Regions from separate parts of the Burkholderia glumae LMG 2196 genome, predicted to be linked through region 2. Evidence: predicted binding sites of a transcription regulator. Region 2 holds the regulator's gene; each other region holds the start of a gene.

Region 1 (5,719 bases), 1.0 Mb from region 2:
ATGCGCATGGTCTGGTAGTTGAATTGCGCGCCGACCGGGTTGTTCATCCAGCCGTTCGCCACCAGGATCCAGAGCGCCGACAGGTTCGAGCCGAGCGCGACGAGGAAGGTGACGATCAGATGCTTGACCTTCGAGAGCCGGTTCCAGCCGAAGAAGAACAGCCCGACGAAGGTCGATTCGAGGAAGAACGCCATCAGCCCTTCGACGGCGAGCGGCACGCCGAAGATGTCACCGACGTAGTGCGAGTAGTAGGACCAGTTGGTGCCGAACTGGAATTCGAGCGTGATGCCGGTGGTCACGCCCATCGCGAAATTGATGCCGAACAGCTTGCCCCAGAACTGGGTCATGTCCTTGTAGACCTGCTTGCCCGTCATCACATAAACGGCCTCCATGATGACGAGCAGCCAGGACAGGCCGAGCGTGAGCGGAACGAACAGGAAATGGTAAAGCGCGGTGACGCCGAACTGCAGGCGTGATAGATCGACGACTTCACTGCTGATCATGGTGGTCCCCGGTGGAAGAGCGGACGGCGGTCGTCCCGAGCAGTTGCGCGGCGACCGCGGCGGCTGGCAGCGACATGTGCTCCGCTTGTGGATGATTGAAAAACGCGTATTTGAGCGCCATCAACAGGACCAGCTTGATGGCCAGCACCACCGACAGATCGCGAATCAGCGTCGGGCCTTGGGTCCAGGAGATGAAGCGCGCGCGCAATGACGGCGGCCCGTCGCGAGGCGCGGATTTGGGGGTGAGGATCAGCGGCATGATCGTGTGGGTAACGCTCGAAAGTGAGGAAGACGAACCGGCGAAAAATCGCCGTTTTACGTCAAGTGCAGCACTGCAATTTTAAAATTGTGCGCTGCGATAATTGACCACGCTGATGCGGCAGACAGTCGCGAAACGGCCCCTAACGTTTGATGTGACTCAAATGGCGATTGAGTGACGCGCTGAGTGCCTGAACGGCGGTCGATTGCGGAACAGGCGCCGGTATTATTTATAGTTCGTGGTCCGGACCTTGTCAGCGTTGTCTGTCATCGTGCGACGATCGGCGTCATGCGCGCCGAGAACGATCGGTCGACCGGCGAGCAGAACTGGGCAGGAAAAGAGGCGGAAGCGCGGCAGAAGCGCGCGCCATCAAACAGAAAGGCCTGCGGTGGAGCCACCGCAGGCCTTGGAACTTCGAACCGAACGCCGTCGCCGCTACGGGCGGCCGCGCGCGTCAGGCATAGGCGGCGAGCGCCGCGCGCATCTTCTTCATCGCGCTCGCCTCGATCTGGCGAATGCGCTCGGCCGATACACCGAATTCGGCCGCTAGATCGTGCAGCGTCGAGCCCCCCGAGCCGTCGTCGCCGACGTTCAGCCAGCGCGCCTCGATGATGCGGCGGCTGCGCGTGTCGAGCGAGTCGAGCGCCTCCGAGATGCCTTCCGTCTGCAGGCGGTCGCGCTGGCGCGAGGCGAGCACGGCGGTCGGCTCGTTGTGCGAATCGGCCAGATAGGCGATGGGCGCGAACGATTCCTCGCCATCCTCCACTTGCCCTTCGAGGGCGATGTCGCCACCCGACAGGCGCGTTTCCATTTCAGCCACGTCTTCGCGCTTGACGTTCAACTCCTGCGCGAGGCCGTCGATTTCCTCGGGCGTCATTGCCTGCATGCCCTTCTTGTGGCTGCGCAGGTTGAAGAACAGCTTGCGCTGCGCCTTCGTGGTGGCGACCTTCACCATGCGCCAGTTGCGCAGGATGTATTCGTGGATCTCGGCCTTGATCCAGTGGATCGCATACGAGACGAGGCGCACGTTCTGGTCGGTATCGAAGCGCTTGACGGCCTTCATCAGGCCGATGTTGCCTTCCTGGATCAGGTCGCCGTGCGGCAGGCCGTAGCCGAGATAATTGCGTGCGATCGACACCACCAGACGCAGGTGCGAGAGCACCAGCCGGCGGGCCGATTCGAGATTCTGCTGATCGCGGAATTCCGTCGCATACTGACGCTCTTCCTCGGGCGTCAGCATCGGGATCCGGTTCACGGCCTGAATGTAGGCGTCGATGTTGCCGAGCTGGCCGGGCAACATCGAATTCGAGGCGAGCGCCAGCGCGCCTGCCGTAGAGGCCTTCGCCGGCACCGGGCCGAGAGTGTTCGGAAGGGTCAGAGCATTGCTCACATAAACTCCTTTGGAATCAGGGACGAGCCCCGTAACAAGACGATTCCACGAGACTATCTTAGCACTCTCGTCAGGAGAGTGCTAAACACTTAGAGGGGACAGGGCCATTGGAGTTCCCTATATCCTATTGACGAGTGCGTTTCGATAGATTCGAACATGGCCCTACGTGTCGTGAATATGCAAATCGACGTGCTTTCCTGAGATTTTCAGGAAACGATTTCGACTATTGTGGCTTGAGAAGCAAACTGTTTCTCCCAACGATGCCAATTAGAAAAATCCTTTACCATAAGATGCTTTCGTTTTTTGAGCCGGCCGCGACGATCGCGGCGGCGCTCCATTCAACCCCGGAATCTGGAGTGAAGGATGCACAACAAGAAAAATCTCAGGGCGGGACGGTGGCTGGCCGGCGCGGCGCTGGCAGTGACGCTGTCGAGCGGATGCAATGCCGCGTTCGCCGATCGATGGGGGGTGCAGGTGGCAGGCGGCATCGCCGACCACGACATGAAGAAGGCGGAGCTCGGCATCGTCTGGGATCCGGGTTGGTCGTGGTGGCAGGTCGGCGATTGGCATTTCACGTTTGTCGCCGAAGGTCACGCGGCGTATTGGCATTATGGTGGAGACCACGCGGTCAATGCGAACATCGGTGAGTTCGGGGTCACGCCGGTGTTACGTTTCATCAAGCGTAGCGGCGACGTGCGCCCGTTTCTCGAGGCCGGGGTCGGCGTGCGCCTGCTCACGCATCCGCACATCGCCGCCAACTACACGATGTCGACGGCCTTCCAGTTCGCCGACATGGTCGGGGTGGGCGCGCAGTTCGGCCACCGCCAGCAGTATCTGGCCGGCTTCCGTTTCCAGCACGAGTCGAACGCGGGTATCAAAGATCCGAATCCTGGTATAAATTTCAGCCAAATCTATCTGCAGTACAACTTCTAAGCGGCACGCGCGGCGGGCGCGGGGCCTGGGAGTACGGTGATGGTGGCGAAGATGATCGATGCGATTCGCGAGCTCGAGCGTGACCGGTTCCGCGCGATGGTCGAAGGTGACGGCGAGGCGCTCGACGCGCTGCTGTCCGACAGCGCCTATTACGTGCATACGAATGGCAAGCGCGAATCGAAGCAGCAGCTCATCGACGCGATCGTTGCCGGTCGCCGCCGCTATCGCCAGATCGAGGTGCAGACCCAGGACGTGATGCCGATCGGCGGCGAGGCGTTCGTCGTGACGGGGCGCGTGATCGTCGAGCTGGAGGCCAACAACGGCGGCATCGTGTTTCCGGTGGCCTACACTGCGCTGCAGGCTCAGGAACAGGGCCGCTGGCGCCTGCTCGTCTGGCACGCGACGCGTTGCGCCACCGAAACCTAGGCGTCGCGGTCGCGCGGCGCGAGGCCGTTAGCGGGTGCCTCGCAGGTTTGTTTCGTGGCGGCCAGTCAGGCCGCCTTTTTTGCGCCCGTGCGCCGTGGATCTCACGGGGCGGTGGCGCAGTGCATGCGGCCGCGCCGCAAGCCGAGGCGCCAAGCGCCCCACCGCGGGCGGCGGGCGGCCGTCCGGCCCGCGAGCCTCAGGCCGCGGCGCGACGGTCCGCGCAATGCCAGCCGGAACGGTTGAGCGCGCTAATGACCGCATCGACGGCGGCCACCGCCGGTTCCTCGTGGATCCCCACCCCGTAGCGCAGCGCGGCGCCGCCGAGCCGCGCGCCGACGAACACGGCGCAGCGGCCGTCCCGGCCGCGCAGCGCCTCGATCGATGCCACTTCGACCGTCGTGCCGGCCGCAGCGGAGAACGCCGCCGCGGCCTGCACGGCGATTGCCTCCACGGTGTCGCTCGCGAGCGTCCCGCCGGCCGCAATTTCCCGCCGCTGCCAGGTCATCGTGCTGCCGACGCGCGCGGCCGGCCCGGTGGTCTCCAGATACTCGCGGCGGAACAGCGCGCAGATCGCCTCGCCCGTCACTTCCTCGCCGGAGCGGTCGGCCACCGCCTGCACCGCACGGCTGAACTCGATCTGCACGCGGCGCGGCGGCGCGAAGCCCATGCCGCGTTCGAGCAGGTAGGTAGCGCCGCCCTTGCCGGACTGGCTGTTGACGCGGATCACCGCTTGGTAGCCGCGGCCGAGATCGGCCGGATCGATCGGCAGATAGGGCACTTCCCAGGGGGCGTCGGCGCGCTGCCGCGCGAGGCCCTTGCGGATCGCGTCCTGATGCGAGCCCGAGAACGCCGTGAAGACGAGATCGCCCGCATACGGATGGCGCGGATGCACCGGCAACTGGTTGCAGCGCTCGACCACGGCGCGTACCGCGTCGATATCCGAGAAGTCGAGGCCCGGATCGATGCCCTGCGTGTAGAGATTGAGCGCGAGCGTGACGAGATCGACGTTGCCGGTGCGCTCGCCGTTGCCGAACAGGCAGCCCTCGACGCGGTCCGCGCCGGCCAGCAGCGCGAGCTCGGTCGCAGCCACCGCGGTGCCGCGATCGTTGTGCGGATGCACCGACAGCACGATGCTGTCGCGATAGCCGAGGTTGCGGTCCATCCACTCGATCTGGTCGGCAAACACGTTCGGTGTCGAGGCCTCGACCGTGGCCGGCAGGTTGACGATCATCTTGTGGTCGCGGGTCGGGCGCCAGGTCTGGGCAACCGCGTCGCAGACTTCGCGCGCGAAGCTCAGCTCGGTCATGCTGAAGGTTTCGGGCGAGTACTGATAGGTCCAGTGCGTGCCCGGGCGCGCCTGCGCCTGCTCCTTGATCATCCGCGTGCCGTCCACCGCCAGCGCCTTCACCTGCTCCTTCGAGAGACCGAACACGATCTGGCGAAACGACGGCGCGATCGCGTTGTAAAGATGGACGATCGCGCGCGGCGCGCCTTCGAGCGCCTCGAAGGTGCGAGCAATCAAGTCCTCGCGCGACTGCACCAGCACCTCGATCGTCACGTCTTCCGGGATCCGCCGCTCGTCGATCAGCTTGCGCACGAAGTCGAAATCGGTCTGCGAGGCCGACGGGAAGCCGACCTCGATCTCCTTGAAGCCGATCGCGACGAGCATCTCGAAGAATTCGAGCTTCTGCTCGATGCGCATCGGCTCGATCAGCGACTGGTTGCCGTCGCGCAGGTCGGTGGACATCCAGATCGGCGCCTGCGTGATCGTGCGGGATGGCCATTTGCGGCCGTTCAGGCGAACGGGTTCGAATGGGCGGTACTTGTCGGCGGGGTTGCGCTGCATGGTGGCCTCGAGGCGATGCGGTCGCGAGCGAAGACGGGGCGGCAGCCGGATGGCGGCTGCCTGCGCACGGGCCGCACGGCTTCGCGGCCGGCATGCGGCGGATCTTCGCGATCGCCCGACGGATGGACGGACGACGGCTGACGACTACGGGTTAAGAAAAACGAGAGGGAACTGCGGGAACGGCTCAGGGGGGACCGTGCCGGAAGCACGGCGCGACGACAGCCTTACGCTAGTCGTAGCGATAGCGACCGCGCTAGGCGGCCGGAGGTAATTCGGAGGGGGTTCGGAATGGAACGCATGGCGACAACTCTAATGCGGCAGGTCACGCGTTGTCAAATGCCGCCACGAGATCGCGTCTCATG
Region 2 (5,719 bases):
CCTGTGCGCGTGCCTCGGACAGCGCGCGCGCGTCGGCCAGATAGGCCTGCTTCGCGCGCTCGGCCGCGTCCTCGAGCGCGCTGAGGTCGGCTGCCGCGTCGAGCGCGGCCAGTTGCTCGCGGCGCGCCATGTGTTCGTCGTGCAGCGTGTCGGGCGGCAGCCGGAACTTGCGCGCCGCCGTGTGCAGCGCGTCGAGCCGCGCTTCGACCTGCGCGAGCCGTTCCGGATCGAGTTCGAGCCGCTGCGCGTAGTGCGACAGCGAATAGCCGGCCTCGCGCAGCTGGATCTCGGCCGGATCGAGCGCGGCCAGCACGTCGTTGAGCGTCGGATCGATCGAGGCGAGCTGGCGTACCTTCGAGATCACGCCGCCGAGCTGCCGCAGCAGCGCGTCGTCGGACTCCGAGATCGCGAGCAGCGCGCCCTGCACGCCGCGGATCAGGCTCGCCGAGTGGGTGAGCCGGCCGTGCTCGGCATTCACCTCGGCCCATTCGCCGGGCTGCGGCGCGAGCTTGTCGAGCTCGGCGAGCTGCCAGGCCAGCTTCTCGCGTTCGAGCTGCAGCTCGCGTTCGTGGACCTGCGCGGCCTCGATCTTCTGCAGCGCGTCGCGCCACGCGCGCCAGCCGCGCGCGACCGCCGCCGCCTCGGCGGCAAGCCCGGCGTGGGTGTCGAGCAGCTCGCGCTGCGCGTCGGGGCGCATCAGCAGCTGGTGCGCGTGCTGGCCGTGGATGTCCACCAGCATCTCGCCCAGTTCGCGCAGTTGCGACAGCGTCGCGCTGGTGCCGTTGATGAAGGCGCGCGAGCGGCCGCTCGCGTCGATGACGCGGCGCAGCATCACGCTGTCGTCGGCGTCGAACGCATGGGCGTCGAGCCATTGCGCGACGCGGTCGTGCAGCGTGAACTCGGCGGTGATGTCGGCGCGCTGGCAGCCGGCGCGCACCACGCTGGCGTCGGCGCGCTCGCCGAGCGCGAGCGCCAGCGCGTCGATCAGGATCGACTTGCCGGCGCCGGTTTCGCCGGAGAACACGGTGAAGCCGGCGTCGAATTCTAGGTCGAGCCGGGCGACGATGACGAAGTCGCGGATCGAGAGATGACGAAGCATGATGTCGGGCGCGGCCGCGTCAGGATTGCGGATCGTCGTCGTGCGACGGATGCTCGTTCCAGTGCAGCTTCTTGCGCAGCGTCGTGTAATAGCTGTAGCCGACCGGGTGCAGGAACGGCACGGTGTGCCGCGAGCGCCGCACCTCGATCGTGTCGTTCAGTTGCAGCGCGGTGAACGACTGCATGTCGAAGTTCACGTTGACGTCGCGCCCGCCGATGATCTGGATGCCGACCTTGACGTCGTCGGGCAGCACGATCGGGCGGTTCGACAGCGAATGCGGCGCGATCGGCACCAGCACGATGCCCTGCAGCTGCGGGTGCAGGATCGGCCCGGCCGAGGACAGCGCGTAGGCCGTCGAGCCGGTCGGCGTGGCGACGATCAGGCCGTCCGAGCGCTGGTTGTACATGAAGCGGCCGTCCACCGATACACGCAGTTCCGCCATCCCGGAGAAGCCGCTGCGGTTGACCACCACGTCGTTGAAGGCGAGCGCGTGATAGATCGGTTCGCCGTTGCGCACGATGCGCGCCTCGAGCAGCGTGCGCTCCTCGCGCTCGAAGCTGCCCGACAGCATCTGCGGCACGAGTTCGAGCATGTCCGAGGCGGAAATGTCGGTGATGAAGCCGAGCCGGCCATGGTTGATGCCGATCAGCGGAGTCCGGTAAGGCGCCAGCTGGCGCCCGATGCCGAGCATCGTGCCGTCGCCGCCGAGCACGATCGCGAGATCGGCGCGCGCGCCGATCTCGCTCGGCGTCAGCGCCGGGTGGCCCTCGATGCCGTATTCGCGTGCCGTGGCGGCCTCGAACACCACCTCCAGCCCGCGCTTGGCGATGGCGGCGGCGAGCGCGGCGAGCGGTTCGGCGATGCCGGGCGTGCTGCTGCGCCCCACGAGCGCGACGGTCTGGAACAGGTTACCGGTTTTCATGCCGGCATTACACCATAGCTGGATGACGAAAAGGAACCGGCCGAGCGGCGGGCGGCCCGGGCGACGGGGCGCTCGCCGGAAATCTCGCGGGCGCCGCCCGGTTGCGCTAGAATTTTCCGTCATGTTAGATCCTCGCGCCCGCACCCTCCTCAAGACCCTGATCGAACGGTATATCGCCGACGGTCAGCCGGTCGGCTCGCGCACGTTGTCCCGGTACTCCGGTCTCGAACTGAGCCCGGCCACCATCCGCAACGTGATGTCCGACCTGGAGGAGCTCGGCCTCGTGTCGAGCCCGCACACCTCGGCGGGCCGCGTGCCGACCCCGCGCGGCTACCGGATGTTCGTCGACACGCTGCTGAGCGTGGAATCGCCAATCGACGACGAGGCCGTGACGCGGCTCGTGCAGACCACGCTGCAGGCGGGCGAGCCGCAGCAGAAGGTGGTGGCGGCCGCGGCCAGCGTGCTGTCGAACCTCTCGCAGTTCGCCGGCGTGGTGCTCACGCCGCGCCGCAGCCACGTGTTCAAGCAGGTCGAGTTCATGCGGCTGTCGGACAAGCGCATCCTGCTGATCATCGTGACGCCCGAAGGCGACGTGCAGAACCGGATGATGGCCACCCAGCGCGATTATTCGTCGTCGCAGCTGACCGAGGCCTCGAACTACATCAACGCCAATTTCGCCGGGCTGTCGTTCGACGAGGTCCGGCGCCGCTTGCGCGAGGAAATCGACGCGCTGCGCGACGACATGACGGCGCTGATGCACGCGGCCGTCACCGCCAGCACCGAGACCTCCGACGACGAGGACACGGTGCTGATCTCGGGTGAACGCAATTTGCTCGAGGTGGCCGACCTGTCGTCTGACATGGCGCGGCTGCGCAAGCTGTTCGACGTGTTCGACCAGAAGACGAGCCTGCTGCAGTTGCTCGACGTGTCGAGCCACGCGCAGGGCGTGCAGATCTTCATCGGCGGGGAATCGACGCTGGTGCCGATCGACGAAATGAGCGTCGTGACGGCGCCCTACGAGGTCAACGGCAAGATCGTCGGCACGCTCGGCGTGATCGGGCCGACCCGGATGGCCTACCACCGCGTGATCCCGATCGTCGACATCACCGCGCGCCTGCTGTCGCTGACGCTGAGCCAGCAGTAGCGCCGGGCCCGCCGCGCCGGCGGGCCGGCCTTGCCGATACGTGCGCCGGAGGCATTGGGGCGGCATCGGTCGCGCCGCGGCGGCCTCGCTATAATGAGGCTCGTTCGATCCGGTGCCCAGGCCCACCTTCCGTTCATGCGTTTTGATCTCGAACCACCGTCGCAACACGCCGCGGCGCATCGCGTCGCCGTCCTGCTCGTCAATCTCGGTACGCCCGACGCGCCCACTCCGGGCGCGGTGCGGCGCTACCTCGCGCAGTTCCTGTCGGACCCGCGCGTGGTCGAAATCCCGGCCATCGCCTGGCAGCCGATCCTGCGCGGGCTGATCCTGCCGCTGCGTTCGCGCGCCTCGGCGAAGAAATACCGGTCGGTGTGGATGCCCGAGGGCTCGCCGCTGCGCGTGTATACCGAACGGCAGGTCGAGGGCCTGCGCCCGCTGTTCGCCGCGAACGGCTACCAGGTGCTGATCGACTACGCGATGCGCTACGGCACGCCCGACATCGGCACGGTGCTCGGCCAGCTGAAGCGCGCCGGCACCGAGCGCGTGTTGCTGGTGCCGATGTATCCGCAGTACTCGTCGTCGACCACGGCCACCGCGTTCGACGCTGCGTTCGCCGCGCTCGGCCGCATGCGCAACCAGCTCGAGGTCCGCACGCTGCGCCACTACGCCGATCATCCCGCCTACATCCACGCGCTCGCCGAGCAGGTCCGCCAATACTGGGCCGAGCACGGGCGCCCCGATTTCGCGGCCGGCGACAAGCTGGTGCTGAGCTTCCACGGCGTGCCCAAGCGCACGCTCGACCTCGGCGACCCCTATCATGACCAGTGCCAGCAGACGGGCGCGTTGCTGATGGCCGCACTCGAACTGACCCCGCTCGAATGCCGCGTCACGTTCCAGTCGCGCTTCGGCAAGGCCGAATGGCTGCAGCCCTACACGGCGCCGACGCTGCGCGAACTCGGCGCGGCCGGCGTCAGGCGCGCCGACGTGTTCTGCCCGGGCTTCACGGCCGACTGCCTCGAAACGATCGAGGAGATCGGCATGGAGGTGCGCGACGAGTTTCTGCACGGCGGCGGCGGGACGTTCCACCGGATTCCGTGCCTGAACGCGTCGCCGGCCTGGATCGACGCGCTCGGCCAGATCGTGGCCGAGAACCTGCAGGGCTGGCCGGTGCGCGCGCCGGCGCCGGCCGACGCGGCGGCATGACGGCGAACCGGCCGCGCGACGGCCACTGAGACGGGAAAGATCCGATGAATCACCGAATTTCGACCGAACCGGGCGCGAAGCTGCGCATCGACAAATGGCTGTGGGCGGCACGCTTCTTCAAGACCCGCTCGCTCGCGGCCGAGGCCGTCGAGAAGGGGCGGGTGCGGATCGGCGGCGTGCCGGTCAAGCCGTCGAAGGACGTGCGCGTGGGCGATCGGGTCGAGGTGACGATCGACACGGCGCTCTGGCAGATCGACGTGCTCGGCATCTGCGACTTGCGCGGGCCGGCCGCGGTGGCGCAGACGCTTTATGCGGAAACCGCGGAGGGGCGCGCGAAGCGGCTTGCCGAACTCGAGCGGCGGCGGCATTATCGCGAGCCGGCCGCCGAGCTGCATGGCCGGCCGACCAAGCGCGACCGCCGGATCATCGACAAACTTTCGAATGGGCGCTGAAGAGGTGCTCGAACGTCGCCTGGGCGCCACCATACTCGGTAGTGCGATCGGTGACGGCGCCCGACAGGCAAATGGTGGTGGTGCCGGCCGCCAACACCAGCGCGACCACCGATATCGCAAAGGTCAGTTTCACGGTACTCCCCTCGGGAAGGCAGGCGGAACGGGTTCGGTGGTGGCCGCCTGACGGCAGCCGCGCCGGAAAATGAATCGGGAATTGCGCTTGCTTCGACAACGCGTATCGCAGTGTAGTCCAGTGCCCGATACCGATCCAGTGCCAAGCGGGTAAGGGTTGTTACAGCGGGTTTCGCCGCGCCGCCGGCGGCGCGCGCTGCGGAACGGGTACCATGCCGGCGCTGCCGCAGACATGCACCGGATTGGCGCGCAAATGGAGGGAATCGCCCGGCCGGGGGGCGCAATCCGCGTCGAATCGGCCGAAACCCGCCGAAACCGGTGCGGTGGCCGAAAGACCCTCTTGAATAGGGTGTCTTCGGCCCCATCTGCGCCAACGTTGTGCGGCGGTGCGTTGCCCGTGCGAGGCGCCGCCGGTCTGGCTTTCATCACTCAATTCGATTTCAGCGACATGGAAAACACGCAAGAGAATCCGGCTGGTCAACCGGCCGACGAGAGCGGCCGCGACGCGCAGGCTGCGCAACCCCAGGCCGCCGAAGCGGCGCCGGCGCAGCCGGCAGGCGAGGCCGAGGCCGCGCTGGCCGAGGCACAGGCCAAGATCGCCGAGCTGCAGGAAAGCTTCCTGCGGGCCAAGGCCGAAACCGAGAACGTGCGCCGCCGCGGCCAGGAAGACGTTGCCAAGGCCCACAAGTTCGCGATCGAGAGCTTCGCCGAGCATCTGCTGCCGGTGATCGACAGCCTGGAAGCCGCGGTCGGCGACAAGTCCGAGG
Region 3 (5,719 bases), 100 kb from region 2:
CCGCCGGCGAGCGCGGCGAGGCAGGCGTCGAGCGCATCGAGCGCGGCCGCGGGCGGCGCGTCGGGCTCGCGCAGCACCATCAGCAGCGCCGCCTCGTAGACGGCGCGCAGATGCGCCAACCGGTCGGCAGGCAGCGCGTCGAGCCGCGCGGGCGGCACCGGGCGGCCGGCCAGCGCCAGTGCGTCGAACGGCACCTCGCGCGCGGCGCGGGCGCCTGCGGGCTCGGCCGAGGCGCACGATGCGCGGTAATGCGCGTGCAGCAGCGGCGAACAGGCGAGCTCGCGCAGGTTGCGGCGCGCCACGGCCCAACGGAAGTCGCGCAGGGCCTCGCGCCACGGCAGGCGCTGCGCGCCATCAGCGTCGGTCGTCACGGACGCGGCGGCCAACGCCAGCGCATAACGCTGCGCGGCCAGCCAGCCCGCGTCGCCCAAGGCTGCCGCGCCGGCCCGCAGCAGCCGCGCGGGCGCCTCGCCCGACGCGGTGCTGGCCTCGGCCAGCGCCGCCTCGACGAGCAGCACCGCACCGCCTCGGGGATTCGGCAGTGCCTCGGGGATCGGCACGGCGGCCGGGGACATCGTCATGGGCTCGCAATCATCGACGCGAATACGAAAATGCCGCGCGGCCGGAGCCGTGCGGCATACCGCCGGGCCAGCGTCGCGTCAGGCACGCCGGCCCGCGGCCGAAAGACGGCGCGGATCGCTCAGATCTGAACCATCTCGAAGTCTTCCTTGCGCGCGCCGCATTCCGGACAGGTCCAGTTGATCGGCACGTCTTCCCAGCGCGTACCCGGGGCGATGCCTTCGTCCGGCAACCCCGCCTCTTCGTCGTAAATCCAGCCGCAGATCAGGCACATCCAGCTCTTGTATTCCATCGTTCGCCGTGCAAGGGATAGCGTTGTTTGAGAGCCGTGATGGTAACGTGCGAAGGGCCGCGCTGCCTAGCACCGAGATGCGGCCCGGGAACGGTCGGGCCGGGACGGCGCGACCGCTGCGCGCGCATCGATCCCGCCCGGGCGGCACGGCCCGCGCGCCGCCGATGGCCGGGCGAGGCCGCCGTAGGCGCCCGGCCCGGCAAGGCCGCCGCGGGTTATATCTCATTAAAAAAACCGTTTCACGCGCAGCTTTCCCACGCATAATGACCGGCAAGGCACGCCCGCGTGGTGCGCCGCCCGCTCGTTATCTCTTTCCCCGATTTTTCATGTCCAGCAACGCCCCCCCGATCGTCCTCACATTCGGCCTGTCCGATCCCACCGGCGGCTCCGGCCTGCAGGCGGACCTGCTGACACTGGCGAGCATGGGTTGCCACGGCGCGTCGGTGCTGACGGGTTATACGATCCGCGATTCGGCGTCCTGCGACGAGGTCACCGGCCTCGACCCCGATGCCGTGGTCGCGCAGGCCCGCATGCTGCTCGAGGACATGCCCGTGGCCGCCTTCAAGATCGGCGCGACCGCGCGTGCCGAGGTGGTCAGTGCGATCGCCGAGGTGGTGGCCGACTACGACGGCGTGCCGCTCGTGCTGGCGCCAGACTTCACGCTCGACGACGAGCACGTGCTGGCCGCCGACGACCTGCGTGAATCGATCGCGGACCTGCTCGCGCCGCAGACCACGCTGCTGGTGGCCGATCACGCCACGCTGATCGCGCTCGCCCAGCCCGACGGCGACGCGGAGGCGCCGAATCTCGACGCGGCGATCGCGCATCTGCTCTCGCAGGGCTGCGAATACATCCTCGCGACCGAAACCGGCTCGCACCGGCTCGTCAACACGCTGTACGGCGAAGAGGGGCAGATCCGCCAGGACTTGTGGGAGCGCACGCCGCACCGGCTGATGGGCGTGACCGACACCCTCGGCACCGCGATCGCGGCGCTGCTGGCCAACGGCCAGGAGCCGCCCGAGGCCGTGCGCGAAGCGCAGGAATACCTCTATCAGGCCGCCCGCGACGCGTTCCGGCCCGGCATGGGCGCCTGGGTGCCCGACCGCTTCTTCTGGGCGCGCAGCAACGACGATGCGCCGGCCGCGCCGGCCGCACCCGCCACCCCGCCGTTCGGCGCATCACGCCACTGACGGGCCGCCGGCCGGCCGCGTTTCCGGCGTCGCGCGCGGCGCCGAGCAGCCGGGCCGCAAACGACAAAAAACCCGCAATCGCTTGCGGGTTTTTTTTGGCAGACGGGACGCGCATCGCTGCGCGCCCCGCCGATGCAATCGACCGAAGTCGATTACATGTCCATGCCCATGCCGCCCATGCCGCCCGGCATGCCGCCCGGCATCGGTGCGTCTTCCTTCGGCAGTTCGGCAACGGCGGCATCCGTCGTCAGCAGCAGGCCGGCGACCGAAGCAGCGTTCTGCAGCGCGGTGCGCGTGACCTTCGTCGGATCGACCACGCCGGCTTCGACCATGTCGACGTACTCGCCCGTCGCCGCGTTGTAGCCGTAGTTGCCTTGGCCGGCAGCCACCGCCGCGACCACGACGCTCGCTTCTTCGCCGCCGTTCGTGACGATCTGGCGCAGCGGCTCTTCCATCGCGCGCAGCACGATCTTGATGCCGGCGTTCTGGTCGGCGTTGATGCCGACGAGGCCAGCGATCGCGGTGCGAGCGCGGATCAGCGCGACGCCGCCGCCCGGCACGATGCCTTCTTCAACGGCGGCACGCGTGGCGTGCAGCGCATCTTCGACGCGTGCCTTCTTTTCCTTCATTTCCACTTCGGTCGCAGCGCCGACCTTGATCACCGCCACGCCGCCGGCCAGCTTCGCCACGCGCTCTTGCAGCTTTTCGCGGTCGTAGTCCGAGGTCGCTTCCTCGATCTGCGTGCGGATCTGCTTGACACGCGCTTCGATGTTGACGGCTTCGCCGGCGCCATCGATGATCGTCGTGTTTTCCTTGCCCACTTCGATGCGCTTGGCTTGGCCCAGTTCGGCCAGCGTCGCCTTCTCGAGCGTGAGGCCGGTTTCCTCGGCGATGACCTGACCGCCCGTCAGGATCGCGATGTCTTCCAGCATCGCCTTGCGACGGTCGCCGAAGCCCGGTGCCTTGACGGCGACGGTCTTCAGGATGCCGCGGATGTTGTTGACCACCAGCGTGGCCAGCGCTTCGCCTTCGACGTCTTCGGCGATGATCAGCAGCGGACGGCCGGCCTTCGCGACCTGCTCCAGCACCGGCAGCAGATCACGGATGTTCGACACCTTCTTGTCGTGCAGCAGCACGAACGGGTTTTCGAGGACGGCGACTTGCTTGTCCGGGTTGTTGATGAAGTACGGCGACAGGTAGCCGCGGTCGAATTGCATGCCTTCGACGACATCGAGTTCGTCGGCCAGCGACTTGCCGTCTTCGACGGTGATCACGCCTTCCTTGCCGACCTTGTCCATCGCCTCGGCGATGCGGTCACCGATCGATGCGTCGCTGTTCGCCGAGATCGCGCCGACCTGGGCGATTTCCTTGTTGGTCGTGCAGGGCTTGCTGATCTTCTTCAGCTCTTCCACGGCAGCGGTGACGGCCTTGTCGATGCCGCGCTTGAGGTCCATCGGGTTCATGCCCGATGCGACGTACTTCATGCCTTCGCGGACGATCGATTGCGCGAGGACGGTTGCCGTCGTCGTGCCGTCGCCTGCGTTGTCGCTGGTCTTGGAAGCCACTTCCTTGACCATTTGCGCGCCCATGTTCTGGAGCTTGTCCTTCAGCTCGATTTCCTTGGCGACCGACACGCCGTCCTTGGTGACCGTCGGGCCGCCGAACGAACGCTCGAGCACCACGTTGCGGCCCTTCGGACCCAGCGTGACCTTCACTGCATTGGCGAGAATGTTCACGCCTTCAACCATCTTGGAACGGGCGGAATCGCCGAACACGACGTCTTTAGCTGCCATCTTCTAACTCCTTGAATGCTTGGGAATGGATACTGGCGCAAACGCTCAGTTCGCGTTGACCACGGCCATGATGTCTTCTTCGCGCATCACCAGCAGCTCCTGGCCGTCGACCTTGACGGATTGGCCAGCGTACTTGCCGAACAGGACGCGATCGCCAACCTTGACGTCGAGCGCAATCGGAGCGCCCTTGTCGTCACGCTTGCCCGGGCCGATCGCCAGCACTTCGCCCTGATCCGGCTTTTCCGCTGCCGCTTCGGGAATCACGATGCCCGAGGCCGTCTTGGTTTCCTGATCCAGGCGCTTGACGATCACGCGATCGTGCAAAGGACGAAGGTTCATATTCACTCCTCTCTAGATTGAGACTGAAGAACACTGAAGGATGCCGCCTGGCAAGCGCCGGCAGCGTATTGTTAGCACTCTCGTGCAGCGAGTGCTAATTATATGGACGCAGTTTGACAAATTCAAGGACGCGCCAGCATGGTTTTTTGCGGTGGCCGCCGGCCCTCGCTAGGCCCCCGCGCCGGCCGAAACGCCGCCATCCGTCAGGGTTTACCTGCCCCCCGGGCCGCCCCCCGCAGCGCGCCGGCCGGCCCGGCACGCCGCGCGAGCCGTCCCAGACGCGGCACGGATCCGGACGGCGAGATTGGGCGGCACCGGTCAGATACCGCGCTGCACCGGACATGTCACCGGACTGCGGCGCGTGATGACGAGCGGGCCCTGTCGATGGAGTTGCGACTGCGGCGCCGGCCGGATCTGCCTGAAGTCCGGCGGGGACGCCCCGACGAAGCCGACTGGATTGCGATGGCGGCGGCGGGCACATCCGGGTCGCGCTCCGATCCGAATGGCGAGTCGCCGCCCAGCGCCGACTCCGGCAACCGGCAAGCCGGCCATGCCGAGGCGGCGCGGCCGCGTACCGTCCCTCGTCTGCCGCGGAGCGGACTGAACGCGAACCCGCGCCCACAACGGGCGAGCGCGGCCGCGCCCGGCCGCCCGGCCGCCCGGCCGCCCGGCCGCTCAGCCGCTCAGCCGCGCTCGCCGACCAGCTCGATCAGCGCGCGCGCCTGCGCGTCGGCGTCGCCCGTCATCGGTGCGAACGGGAACGGCAGCGCCCCCGCGAGCTGCCGGAACGCGGCGCGGCTGCTGCGCGCGTAGGCGGGATCGTAATGCAGATCGATCAGCGATTCGAACAGTTCGCCGCGCTCGCCGGACTCGGCCAGCCTCTGCCACTCGCGAATTCGCGCGTGGCCGTGCAGCTCGGTCAGGCGCGTGAGCTGCTGCACGAACGCGACCGGATCGTCGAACAGGTGTTCGTAGTCGCGCAGCAGCAGCGCCACGCGTTCGTCGCGCGCGGTCTCCACCGCGACGCAGCGCGCCTCGCGCATGCCGGCGAGGATCGTGTCCGGCAGCGCGATGCGCCCGATCTTGCGGCTCTCCGCCTCGACGAACACCGGCCGCGCCGGATCGAGCCCGCGCAGCGCGAGCACGAGCGCCGTCTCGAAGCCTTTCTGCGTCGGCTGCTCGGCGCCCGGCAGCGCGCCGAGCAGCGAGCCGCGATGCACCGCCAGCCGCTCGAGGTCGAGCGTCTGCGCGCCGGCCCGCGCGAGCGCGCCGAGCAGTTGCGTCTTGCCGCTGCCGGTGCGCCCGGTCAGCACGATGTAGCGGAACCGCGCCGGCAACGCGCCGAGTGCGTCCACCACCGAGCGCCGGTAGGTCTTGTAGCCGCCATCGAGCTGCCGCGCGCGCCAGCCGATCAGGTTCAGCCACGTGGTCATCGAGCCGGAGCGCTTGCCGCCGCGCCAGCAGTAGATGAGCGGGCGCCAGTTCAGCGGCCGGTCCGCGAAGGTGGTCTCGAGGTGGGTGGCGAT

The links. The regulator HrcA, encoded in region 2, represses chaperone genes, less so after heat shock. The targets are predictions, from matches to a motif close to TTAGCACTCNNNNNNNNNGAGTGCTAA.
Region 1: a site for HrcA is predicted at 2,211-2,237, ahead of rpoH (RNA polymerase sigma factor RpoH). Genes of this name have one in related genera too.
Region 3: a site for HrcA is predicted at 4,265-4,291, ahead of KS03_RS20690 (co-chaperone GroES). Genes of this name have one in related genera too.

The regions. Positions count from the first base shown of each region.
Region 1 is NZ_CP009435.1:656,196-661,914, reverse strand. It holds gene KS03_RS15530 (cytochrome ubiquinol oxidase subunit I) at 1-503, opposite strand, end outside; gene cydP (cytochrome oxidase putative small subunit CydP) at 490-762, opposite strand; gene rpoH (RNA polymerase sigma factor RpoH) at 1,217-2,152, opposite strand; gene KS03_RS15515 (acyloxyacyl hydrolase) at 2,516-3,085, shown strand; gene KS03_RS15510 (nuclear transport factor 2 family protein) at 3,125-3,511, shown strand; gene leuA (2-isopropylmalate synthase) at 3,708-5,357, opposite strand.
Region 2 is NZ_CP009435.1:1,689,043-1,694,761, forward strand. It holds gene recN (DNA repair protein RecN) at 1-1,099, opposite strand, end outside; gene KS03_RS20265 (NAD kinase) at 1,119-2,144, opposite strand; gene hrcA (heat-inducible transcriptional repressor HrcA) at 2,143-3,165, shown strand; gene hemH (ferrochelatase) at 3,301-4,368, shown strand; gene KS03_RS20280 (RNA-binding S4 domain-containing protein) at 4,413-4,820, shown strand; gene KS03_RS32340 (hypothetical protein) at 4,792-4,953, opposite strand; gene grpE (nucleotide exchange factor GrpE) at 5,401-5,719, shown strand, end outside.
Region 3 is NZ_CP009435.1:1,792,339-1,798,057, reverse strand. It holds gene KS03_RS20710 (hypothetical protein) at 1-581, opposite strand, end outside; gene KS03_RS20705 (rubredoxin) at 701-871, opposite strand; gene thiD (bifunctional hydroxymethylpyrimidine kinase/phosphomethylpyrimidine kinase) at 1,198-2,061, shown strand; gene groL (chaperonin GroEL) at 2,214-3,854, opposite strand; gene KS03_RS20690 (co-chaperone GroES) at 3,900-4,193, opposite strand; gene mnmH (tRNA 2-selenouridine(34) synthase MnmH) at 4,877-5,719, opposite strand, start outside.